2 regions of the Solwaraspora sp. WMMD1047 genome follow, and region 1 is predicted to be linked to the other one. Evidence: riboswitches for the same ligand, from Rfam matches in the RefSeq annotation. Region 1 holds a riboswitch; the other holds the start of a gene.

Region 1 (5,733 bases):
GGAACGCGGGGGCCGCCGCCGGCCCCAGCGTGCTGGCCACGGTCACCATCCCGACCGTCGTGCACGTGATCCGGCGGGACACCACCCGGGCCGGCGGGAACATCCCCGACTCGATGATCCAGTCGCAGATCAACGTGCTGAACCAGTCGTTCGCCGGCTCGACCGGCGGGGCGGTCACAGCGTTCGCCTTCCAGCTGCAGAGCATCAACCGGGTCACCAACACGTCGTGGTACCCGATCGTGAGCGGGTCGGCCGCCGAGCGGTCCATGAAGAGCTCGCTGCGGGTCGGCGGCAAGAACACCCTGAACATCTACCTCGGACAGCTCAGCGGCGGGCTGCTCGGCTGGGCGACCTTCCCGCAGAGCACGCTGAGCAGCTACGACGGCGTGGTGGTCTTGAGCGAGTCGCTGCCCGGCGGCACCGCCACCAACTACAACCAGGGCGACACCGGCACCCACGAGGTGGGGCACTGGCTGAACCTCTACCACACCTTCCAGGGTGGCTGCTCCGGCTCGGGTGACCAGGTCTCGGACACCCCGGCCGAGGCGTCGCCGGCGTACCAGTGCCCGGTCGGGCGGAACACCTGCAGCTCGGCGGGGGTCGACCCGATCCGCAACTTCATGGACTACACGTACGACTCCTGCATGTACCAGTTCACGGCCGGACAGGCGACCCGCATGATCAACGCCTGGAACGCCTACCGGGCGCCGTAACGATCCCCGGTAGGCCCGCCGCCGTGTCGCCGGTGCCGGCCCGGTCCCGATTCATGGGGCCGGCACCGGCGACTCCGGCGGCGCCGCATGCCGCCCCCGCGAACGGCGACTGCGCCGGGCCGCGGCCGAGCCGGCCACGACCTGTTCGGTCAGCACCGCCGCCTGGGTGCGGGTGGGGCCGGACTGGGCGGGGCTGGACCCGGCCGCAGGGGTGGCTCCGGCGGCCGGGTCCAGCCAGACCTGGACGGCGGGACGGTCGCCCCGCGCGTCGGCAAACGGTGTCGCTCCGGTGCGGCCGTGCCGGGCCACCATCGCCACGTCGACCGTGAACTCGAACAGGCGCCAGTCAACCTCGGGTGCGGCGCGCAGGTCGCCGGCGAGCCGGTCCACCCGGGCCGGGTCGGTGACCGGCCGGGCCCGGCCCGCCACGTACGCCTCGTCGTCGCTCTCCTCCGGTGGGAACGAGTGCAGCGCGTACCGGCCGTCGCGTTCGAGGTCGCGGCGCTTCGGCGAGTCCACCACGAAGCAGAACAGCCCCTCGTCGGTGATGACCGGGGAAACCGGGTGCACCCGGGGACCGCCGTCGGCGCGGACGGTCGCCAGGTAGCCGAGACCCGGGCCGTACTGCTGCATGAGGAGACGGATCGAGTCGGCGAGCCGCGGCTCGTCGGAGGCGAATTCGGACCAGGATGCCATGCGGTGATTCTATCGAACATACGTTCGATTCGCGACCCCGGCCCTGACCAGGCCGGACCGTGACCGCTCGGTATGGTGGCACGATGCTGCTCTCCGACCGCGACCTCGCAGACGAGATCAAGGCCGGCACGCTGGCACTCGACCCGTTCGAACCCGAACTGGTGCAGCCGTCGAGCATCGACGTCCGGCTGGACCGGCTGTTCCGGGTCTTCAACAACCACCTCTACACGCACATCGACCCGGCCGTGCAGCAGGACGACCTGACCTCGGTGGTCGAGGTACCCGACGGCGAACCCTTCGTGCTGCACCCGGGCGAGTTCGTGCTCGCCTCCACGCTTGAAGTGATCTCGCTGGGCGATCAGCTCGCCGGCCGGCTGGAGGGGAAGTCGAGCCTCGGCCGGCTCGGCCTGCTCACCCACTCGACCGCCGGCTTCATCGACCCGGGCTTCTCCGGCCACGTCACGCTGGAGCTGTCAAACGTGGCGAATCTGCCGATCACGCTCTGGCCGGGCATGAAGATCGGCCAGCTCTGCATCTTCCGGCTCGCCTCACCGGCCGAGCACCCGTACGGCTCGGCCATCTACGGGTCGCGCTACCAGGGCCAGCGGGGGCCGACGCCGAGCCGCGCCTGGCGCAACTGGCGGGTCTGGCCGACCACCCGCTGACGCGTGGTGGCCGGCCAGCATCCGCGAGACGTCAGCCCGGTCGGCCGTAGCTGTGGATCGGGGAGGTGTCGACCTTCTTCATCTTCACCGGTTCGCCCGCCTGAGGGGCGTGCACCACCCAGCCGTTGCCGACATACATCCCGACGTGATGCAGGTCGGCGTAGTAGAAGACCAGGTCACCGGGGCGCAGGTTGGCCCGGCTGACACTCGGCACGGCCTGGCGCTGCTTCGCGGCGTTGTGCGGCAGACCCACGCCGGCCTCCGCCCAGGCGGCCAGCATCAGACCGGAGCAGTCGTACGAGTTCGGCCCGGACGAACCCCAGTAGTAGGGCTTGCCGATCTGGGCACAGGCGAACTTGACGGCGACGCCGGCCTTCCCGCCCGGGTAGGTGGCCGGGCAGGGCGCCGGCCGCAACGGACCGGCCGACCCGTTGCCGTACGCGGTCAGCCGCATCTCCTGCAACTTGTCCACCTCGGCGTCGATCTGCTTCTTCTTCTTGGCCAGTTCCGCCTCGGTCTTGGTCAGCTCCGCGACGAGCGCGTCCAGCGGGGCCTTCTCGGCGGCGTACTTGTTCTTGAGCTCGACGACGGTCTGCACGTCCTGCTGCTGCCGCCGGGCGAACTGGTCCAGCACCGTGAGCTGGTCCATCAGGTTGCTTGGCGAGCCGGTGGCCAGCACCGCGTTCAACGCCGACGCCCGGTTGTCCTTGTACGCCTCGACGGCGAAGTCGCCGACCCGGTTCATCGCCAGGTCGATCTGCAACTGCAGCGGCTCGATCTTCTTGTTGAGCGCGGCGACCTGCTTCTTCTTGACGGCCAGGTCCTGGCGGGTGGCGTTGTGCCGTTCGATGATCGGCTCAAGCGAGTTCCACGCCTCGTCGATCTGCTTCTCGATCTCGGGAACCGATGGCTGGGCGGCGGCCGGGGCGGCGCCGAAGAGGGCGACGGTGAGGCCGGCGACCGTGGCGAGCACGGGTGTGATCAGGGACCAGCGGCGCGGGCGGGACCGGGCGGCGGCCTGGGCCACCGGAGCGGGTCGCGACCGCGGGGCAGGGGTTGCCACCGGAGTCGGTACTCCTTCTTCCGTGACCGCCTACCGGGTTAGCTGACGGGTTCGGGCGGGAAGGAAAGCGCCCTACCGCAGGTTCGCGGATTCACCCCGGACTTCGTGGGTCCCCGGTTCGCCTGGCGACGATTCGGCGGTGTCGAGCCGATGCCGCCCGGCTGGGCGACCTGCTGCCGACTCGACGGCACCCCAGAGTAGGGAAAGCCGTTATCGCAGCGCAACCCTTGATGTCAATCGATTCGTTGCGTAGATGGTCGACTGCGGACAGTTGCATTATCCGGCCGGAAAGTCCGAAAAGCCCGCCACGGTCGGGCGGGCTTTTCGGCTATGGAACTTTCAGCCGACGCGTTTGAAGCCCGCGATCGGCATTGCGTCGATCTGCTGCATCTGCACCGGTGTCCCGGAGCGCGGCGCGTGCACCATGATGCCGTTTCCGACATACAGCCCGACGTGGTGCAGGTCACTGTAGAAGAAGACCAGATCTCCCGGTCGAGCATTCGCGCGACTCACCGTACTGCCCTGATTCCACTGCGCACCGGTGAAATGTGTCAGCGATACGCCGGCCTTGCCCCACGCGTACTGGGTCAGGCCGGAACAGTCGAACGAACTTGGACCGGTGGCACCCCACACGTACGGCTTGCCGATCTGGGCGCACGCGGTCCGCACCGCGACACCGGCCGGTCCGCCGATGTACGTGGCGGGGCAGGGCCCGATCCGCTGTGCCGCGCCGGAGCCGGTGTAGCCGGCCGCGGTGAGCCGCAACTGCTCCAGCCGCTTCATCTCCGCGTCGATCTGCTTCTTCTTCGCGGCCAGCTCGGCGTCCTGCTTGCGCTGCTGCTCGATCAGGTCGTCCAGCTTGCGCTTCTCCGCGTCGTACTTGTCGCGGGCCGCGACCACCGCGGCGATCTGCTCCTGCTCGTCGCGAGCCAGCCGGTCCAGCAGCGCGAGCTGGTCGGTCAGGGTGCTGGCCGAGCCGGTGACCAGCAACGCGTTCAGGTCGGAACCGGGGCCGGTCTTGTAGTAGCGGGACGCGAGCCGGCTCATCTTGTTCATCGACAGCTCAGCCTGCAGCGCCAGCGGCTCGATCTTCTCCGCCAGGTCGGCGGACTTCTTCTGGTTCGAGCGCAACTGACTGCGTACCTTGTTGAACTGCTCGATGGTCGGTTCGAGCTGCTCCCACTGCTTGTCGAGCTGCGCCTCGATCTCCTCGATCGAAGGTGCGGCCGTGGCCGGTGTCGCGGGCAGCAGACCGACACAGACCAGCGCGGCGAGTGCCAGCGCGCCGAAAACGGCGCGGGACCGGCGGGGGCGACCGGCGGGCACAGGATCAGGGGTACGACGTTGAAAGGGCACAAGTGCCACTGGCAGCGACTCCTCTGTTACCGACCGCGGGCGCCTTTCGGAGGGGGACGAAGGGCGACGTGCCACAGCGGTCGGTGCCCCACAATAGGGAAGCTTTGATGCCGAATCAAGACATCGGATTCCGGTCCTGATGCGGTCTCGTGGCGGCCCGGATACGGTCGGATCATGTCGACGCTGACGCTCGCGGAGGAACTGCTGCTGCTCGTCTACAACGACGAGGGAACCGCCGAGCTGAGCAATCCGGCCCTCTCGCACGGGCTCGGCGGCTCGGTGCTGCTCGACCTGACGCTCGCCGGGCGGGTCGACGTGGCCGACAAGAAGGTGACCGTGACGGACCCGGCCCCGACCGGCGAGCCGCTGCTTGACGACGCGCTGCGCCGGATCGGCGAGGCGAAGAAGCCGCGCTCGCCGAAGCACTGGGTCAACCGGCTGGGCAACGGCCTGGACGAACGGGTGCTGGACCGGTTGGTTGATTCCGGCATCCTGCGCCGCGAGCGGGACAAGGTGCTCTGGGTCTTTCCGCGTACCCGCTATCCGGCCCCGCACGGGGTGCAGCCGCCGGTGGAGACGGACCTGCGGCAGCGGCTCGCCGCGGCCGTGACCGGCGACGGACCGGTCGAGCCGCGACTCGCCGCGCTCTGCGGGCTGCTCCGGGCGGTCGGGCTGGACAAGAAGGTGTTCAGGGACCTGCCCCGGGACCGGGTCAAGGAGCGGCTGACGCGGATCGCCGAGGGCGACTGGGCCAGCGCCGCGACCAAACGCGCCATCGAGGAGGCGCAGGCCGCGATGATGGTGGCGATCAGCACCGCGACCACCGTCGCCGCGACCAGCAGCAGCTGAGCGGCTACGCCTGCGGCTGGACCGACCGGAGCAGCACCGTCGCCACGTCGACCACCTCGACCTCGCCGTCGGCGCCCTTGCCGGTCACCCCGTCGCCGAGCATCGTGTAGCAGAACGGGCAGCCGACGGCCACCGTCTTCGCGCCGGTGGAGATGGCCTCCTCGACCCGTTCGACGTTGATCCGCTTGCCGATGCGCTCCTCCATCCACATCCGGGCACCGCCCGCGCCGCAGCAGAACGACCGCTCGCTGTTGCGGGGCATCTCGGTGAGGCCGTCGGCCGCCGCGGCCCCGAGCACCTCGCGTGGCGGCGTGAAGACCCGGTTGTGCCGGCCCAGGTAGCACGGGTCGTGGTAGGTGACGCCGCCGTCCACCGGCTGCACCGGGGTGAG
Region 2 (5,733 bases), 1.0 Mb from region 1:
CGGAAGGTGGCCGTCCCGTTGCGGGTAGTAGTTCCCGGTGTCGATGACGGTCCGGCCCGGCACACCGCCGGTGGGCAGCTCGTCGTACCGGCCGACCGGCACCGCCACCACCACCAGGTCGCCGTAGCCGGCGGCCTCCTGGGCGGCCACCGGGTGCAGCAGCTCTCCCAGCTCGTCGACCAACCAGCGCAGTGTTTCCGGCCCGCGTGAGTTGGCGATCCCCACCTGATGGCCGGCTTCCACGAAGAGCCGGGCCAGCGCCGCGCCGACCTGGCCCGCGCCGATGACGCCGATCCGCATGCCACACCTCCGGTGTCTCAGGCCCTGGCCGGCAGCCGTTCGACGAACCAGCCGGCGGCGGCGTCGGCGACCTGTCCGAGGGTGCCCGGCTCCTCGAACAGATGACCGGCGCCGGGAATCGTGCGCAGTTCGACCGGACCGGACAGCATCGGCATCGCCGCCTGGTTGAGCTGCCGGACCTGCTCGTCGTCCCCGCCGACCAGCAGCAGGGTCGCGGCCCGTACGCCGGTCAGGGCCGCACCCGCCAGATCCGGCCGACCGCCGCGGGACACCACCGCCGGCACCGTCATCGGCCGGGCCGCCGCGGTGACCAGTGCCGCGGCCGCTCCGGTGCTGGCGCCGAAGAGCCCGATCGGGCCGGGGACGGTCGGCCCGGCGGCGGTCACCAGCCAGTCGAGCACGCCGGTCAACCGGTCGGCGAGCAGCCCGATGTCGAACCGCAGCCGGCCGTCCCGGCTGTCCTGCCGGGCCTCTTCCTCGGTCAACAGGTCCACCAGGACGGTCGCCAGGCCGCGCCCGTTCAACACCTGCGCCACGGCCAGGTTGCGTGGGCTACGTCGGGAACTGCCACTGCCGTGCGCGAAGAGCACCGTCCCGACCGCCGGCTCCGGGCTCCGCACGTCGGCGTCGAGCTGGTCCGGTCCGACCGGCACGGTCGTCCCGGTCACCGTCACTTCCATCCGCCCCGGATACCCGGCCGGTGTCGTTCCAAGCCCGGCCGGTGCCGATCCGGCCGGCATTCCTGGTCCGGGGGTGTTTGTGGGCGGTGTCGGCGGGAACGCGGCTGCCGGACCCGATCGGTCCGCCCTCGACGCGCCGACCGGTCGGCCGGCCGGCAGCGCCGGGTATCCCCGGCCCCGACGTGGGCCCAGCAACGAGGTGAGGGTGGTCCCATGACCCGCCGAAACTCCACCGGACCGAAGCAGCACCGGGACAGGGCAGGACGACCGGACGGCACCGATTCGGCCGGCAACGGGAAGGACCGCCGGAACCGGCCCGGCCAGGACCAGCCGGACCACGACTGGGCGGACGACGCGGCTCAGGCGCGCACCGCCGACGACCCACGGCGGGTAACCCCGCATGACCGTTCCGGAGTGCCGTCGACCGGCGACTCACGCTGAGCGGTTAGTCGGTAGCAAAAGGACACCACATCAATCCGGAATGCTACCCAAAGTTGTTGTCAGGTAACGCGTTTCCCCAGCGAAAACAGCACCTTTGCGTTCTCTCCCGCCAATGCGTGTAGATCCGGTAAGCTGGCCGCGGTCTCCGCCCGGTGGCGCCCCTCGGTGCCGGTGGGGACCGCCGCCTAATCGCCGACAAGGCGAGCCGGGGAACCAGGTAGGTGGGGTGAATCCGCAGTAGCGGTAGGGGTTGTTCCGTCCCGAACCCGTCAGCTAACTCGGTAGGCGGCCGCATGGGAGGAACGTGAATGACGGTATCAACACGTCAGCGGTTCCCGCTGGCCATGGCTCTGCTCGCCGCCATCGGCGTGCTGGCCGGCGCCGCACTCAGTCCCGGTAACGCCGCGGCACAGGAGTCCGGCGAACCGGGCGGCGAAGGTGGCACGCCACTGCTGCGCGACGTCCTCGAGTCCACCGGTCGCGGCTTCGTGGAGGCGAAGAACGCGGTGGCCAAGTCGCAGGAGCGGCAACTGAAGCTCACCCTGGAACTGCGCCGGGTCGAGCAGCGGATCGCGGACCTCGAACCCGAGGTGGCGCAGGTCGCAAGCAACTCCTACAAGACCGGTCGCATCGGACCGGCGATGCTGCTGCTCAACAGCGCGTCACCGGACGACTTCCTGGAGCGGGCCCAGAACCTCGACCTGATGGCGATGCGCGACAACAGCAAGCTGCGCGAGCTCAACGAGGCGCTGGAGCAGGCCACCCGGGCGAAGGCGGCGATCGACGCCGAGGTGGCCGAGGAGAAGAAGCAGCTCGCCATCATGACGAAGCAGAAGCGGGAAGCCGAGAAGGCGCTCGCTCTGGTCGGCGGCGCGGTCACCGGCGGCTTCGTGGTGGCCACCTCCCCGGTGGCCCGGCAGGCACCACGCAACCGGGACGGATCCTGGCCGCCGCAGTCCTGCAACCAGAACGACCCCACCACCTCGGGGTGCATCACCCCGCGTACGCTGCACGCGCTGAAGGAGACCAAGCGCGCCGGGTTCGACCGGTTCGTGTCGTGCTTCCGCTCGGGCGGTCCGTTCGAGCACCCCAAGGGCCGGGCCTGCGACTTCTCGCCGCAGCGGAGCGGTTTCGGCGGGGACGCGACAGGTGCGGCCAAGACCTACGGGAACAACCTCACCGCGTTCCTGGTCCGCAACGCCGACAAGCTCGGGGTGCTCTACGTGATCTGGTACCGGCAGATCTGGACTCCCTCAGCGGGTTGGCGGGCGTACAGTGCGGCGTTCGGCGACCCGTCCAGCGACCACACGAACCACGTACACCTGTCCCTGCTGTAGCCGGCGGGCGAGAGCGTCCAGAAGCGACAGACGCCTACCGGCCCCGGGAGTTCCCGGGGCCGGTAGGCGTTTCGTCAGGGCCGGTCGGCGAAGCGTTGGGCCGGCGCCCGGCCGCGCGGCTGCTCCGGCGCCGGTCCCACCGGCGGGCAGGGCGGGTTGGCCAGCGTCACCGGCTCGGCCGCGGTGACCACCGCCACCTCGCCGTGGTGGCGGATCTCGATCGACGACTCCGCGCCACCGTTGCGCAGCGTGTAGGTGCTCTCGTCGCGGCGTACGTCCACCCGCAGCCGCAGGCCGTGCCACATCAGCGCGAACTCCAGCCGGTTGATCCGGCTGGGCAGCCGGGGCGCGAACGAGAGCACCGCGTCATGGTCACGCAGTCCACCGAGCCCGGCGACCAGCGCGATCCACGCGCCGGCCAGCGACGCGACGTGCACCCCGTCGCGGGTGTTGCGGTTGATGTCGTGCAGGTCCATCAACGCCGCCTCGCCCAGGTAGTCGTGGGCGAGCTCCAGGTGACCGACCTCGGCGGCGATGACCGCCTGGGTGCACGCCGACAGTGACGAGTCGCGCACGGTGCGGCGCTCGTAGTAGGCGAAGTTGCGGGCCTTCTGCTCGGCGGTGAAGGCGTCCCCCCGCCAGTGCATCGCCAGCACCAGGTCGGCCTGCTTGACCACCTGCTTGCGGTACAGGTCGAAGTACGGGTAGTTGAGCAGCAGCGGATACCGCTCCGGCGGGGTGCTCTCGAAGTCCCACTCCTGGTAGCGGGTGAACCCCTCCACCTGCGGGTGTACGCCCAGTTCCTCGTCGTACGGGATGTGCATCGCCGCGGCGGCGTCCCGCCAGGCCGCGGTCTCCTCGTCGTCCACCCCCAACCGCCAGGCCTCGTCGCCGTGCCGGGTTACCGCCTCGGCCGCCGCGATCAGGTTCCGCTGCGCCATCAGGTTGGTGTAGACGTTGTCGTTCTTGACCGAGGTGTACTCGTCCGGTCCGGTCACCCCGTCCAGGTGGAACCGGCCGTGCCGGTCGTGGTGGCCGAGCGACCGCCACAGCCGGGCGGTCTCGACCAGCAGCCGCAGCCCGACCTCCCGTTCGAAGTCCAGGTCGCCGGTGGCCTGCACGTACCGGCGCACCGCGTCGGCGATGTCGGCGGCGATGTGGAACGCGGCGGTGCCGGCCGGCCAGTAGCCCGAGCATTCCTGGCCGCGGATCGTCCGCCAGGGGAAGGCGGCGCCGCCCAGGTCGAGGGTCTTGGCCCGCTCGTGCGCGAGATCCAGGGTCGAATGCCGCCAGCGCAGCGCCGAGGCGACCGCCGAGGGCAGGGTGTAGGTGAGCACCGGAAGCACGAACGTCTCGGTGTCCCAGAAGACGTGCCCGTCGTAGCCGGGGCCGGTCAGGCCCTTCGCCGCGATCGGCCGGACCTCGGCCCGGGCGCCGGCCTGCAGCACGTGGTACAGCCCGAACCGGACCGCCTGCTGCACCTCGGGGTCGCCGTCCAGCCGCACGTCGGAGGCGTCCCAGAAGGTGTCGAGGTATTCCCGCTGCTCGGCGACGAGCCCTTCCCAGCCGGAGAAGCGGGCGCCGGCCAGCGCCGCCGCGACCTGGTCGCGCAGCGCCGGCCGGGACCGGCGACTGGACCAGCCGTACGTCAGCAGCTTCACCACCCGCAGCCGCTCCCCCGGCTTCAGCACGGTGGTGACGGTGGTCCGGGCCCAGTCCGGGTACGCCTCGCTGCTGATCCCGGTCCGCTCCGGCCCGTCGATGTCGTGCCCCATCGCGGCGGCCATCCGCAGTCCGCTGGTCTTGGTCCGGTGGATCAGCAGCGCGCCGGTCCCCTGCGCGGTGTGCTCCTCGGCCTGCAGCGGCGATTCCAGCACGGCGGCGACCCGGGGGTCCTTGCTCTGCGGCGGCAGTTCCTCGTTGGCGACCAGCTCCGACTGGACGATCAGCCGGACGGCCTCGTCGACCGGCTCGACCTCGAAGCAGATCGCCGCGACCGCCCGCTGGGTGAAGGAGACCAGCCGGGTGCTGGCCAGCCGGATCTCCTTGCCGGCCGGCGACCGCCAGTGCACCTCGCGGCGCAGGGTGCCGGCCCGCAGGTCGAGCACCCGCTCGTGGCCGAGGAGTTCGCCGTACCGGACGTCGAACGGCTCGTCGTCGACGAGCAGCCGGACCAGCTTGCCGTTCGTCACGTTGACGATGGTCTGGCCGGATTCCGGGAAGCCGTAGCCGGCCTCCGCGTGCGGCAGCGGGCGCAGCTCGTAGAACGAGTTCAGGTAGGTCCCCGGCAGGCCGTGCGGCTCACCCTCGTCGAGGTTGCCGCGCAGTCCGATATGGCCGTTGGAGAGCGCGAAGACCGACTCCGACTGGGCCAGAATCTCCGGGTCGAGCCGGGTCTCCCGGACGTGCCACGGCTCGACGGGGTAGGCCCGTTCCCGGATCATGTCGGCTCCTCGGCAAGCAGCTCGGCAAGGTCGGTGACCACGATGTCGGCGCCATGGGTCCGCAGCTGGTCGGCCTGGCCGACCCGGTCGACGCCGACCACGTAGCCGAACCGGCCGGCCCGGCCGGCCTCGACACCGGCCAGCGCGTCCTCGAACACGGCGCACCGCTCGGGCGGTACGCCGAGCCGCGCCGCGGCGGCCAGGAAGGTGTCCGGGTGCGGTTTGCCCCGCAGCCCTTCGGCCCGGGCGACCACCCCGTCCACCCGTACCTCCAGCAGGTCGGCCAGGCCAGCGGCGGTGACCACCTCGCGGCAGTTGGCGCTGGCCGAGACGACCGCCCGGCGCAGCCCCAGCCGGACCGTCTCGTGCAGGTAGCGCACCGACCCCGGGTAGGGCAGCACCCCGTCGGTGTGGATCCGGTGCAGCAGTTCGACGTTCTTGCGGTTGCCGAGGCCGTTGACGGTGTCGACCTCGGGCTGGTCGTCGTGATTGCCCTCGGGCAACTCGATAGCCCGGGAGGCGAGGAAGGTG

What was found. A riboswitch is a leader RNA that binds a small molecule or an ion and turns the genes downstream of it on or off. The one in region 1 is predicted to bind cyclic di-AMP.
Region 2: it holds a riboswitch for cyclic di-AMP, as region 1 does, so the genes downstream of both, O7627_RS31225 (hypothetical protein) here and O7627_RS35750 (NlpC/P60 family protein) in region 1, are expected to answer to the same signal.

What each region holds. Positions count from the first base shown of each region.
Region 1 covers NZ_JARUBL010000001.1:7,832,442-7,838,174, forward strand. The annotation lists gene O7627_RS35735 (zinc metalloprotease) at 1-713, shown strand, start outside; partial or broken gene O7627_RS35740 (pyridoxamine 5'-phosphate oxidase family protein) at 1,011-1,409, opposite strand; gene dcd (dCTP deaminase) at 1,493-2,074, shown strand; gene O7627_RS35750 (NlpC/P60 family protein) at 2,106-3,137, opposite strand; cyclic di-AMP (ydaO/yuaA leader) riboswitch at 3,150-3,286, opposite strand; gene O7627_RS35755 (NlpC/P60 family protein) at 3,477-4,463, opposite strand; gene O7627_RS35760 (GPP34 family phosphoprotein) at 4,668-5,342, shown strand; gene O7627_RS35765 ((Fe-S)-binding protein) at 5,347-5,733, opposite strand, start outside.
Region 2 covers NZ_JARUBL010000001.1:6,813,679-6,819,411, forward strand. The annotation lists gene O7627_RS31215 (NAD(P)-binding domain-containing protein) at 1-300, opposite strand, end outside; gene O7627_RS31220 (hydrolase) at 318-980, opposite strand; cyclic di-AMP (ydaO/yuaA leader) riboswitch at 1,594-1,726, shown strand; gene O7627_RS31225 (hypothetical protein) at 1,730-2,758, shown strand; gene O7627_RS31230 (glycoside hydrolase family 65 protein) at 2,833-5,202, opposite strand; gene O7627_RS31235 (beta-phosphoglucomutase family hydrolase) at 5,199-5,733, opposite strand, start outside.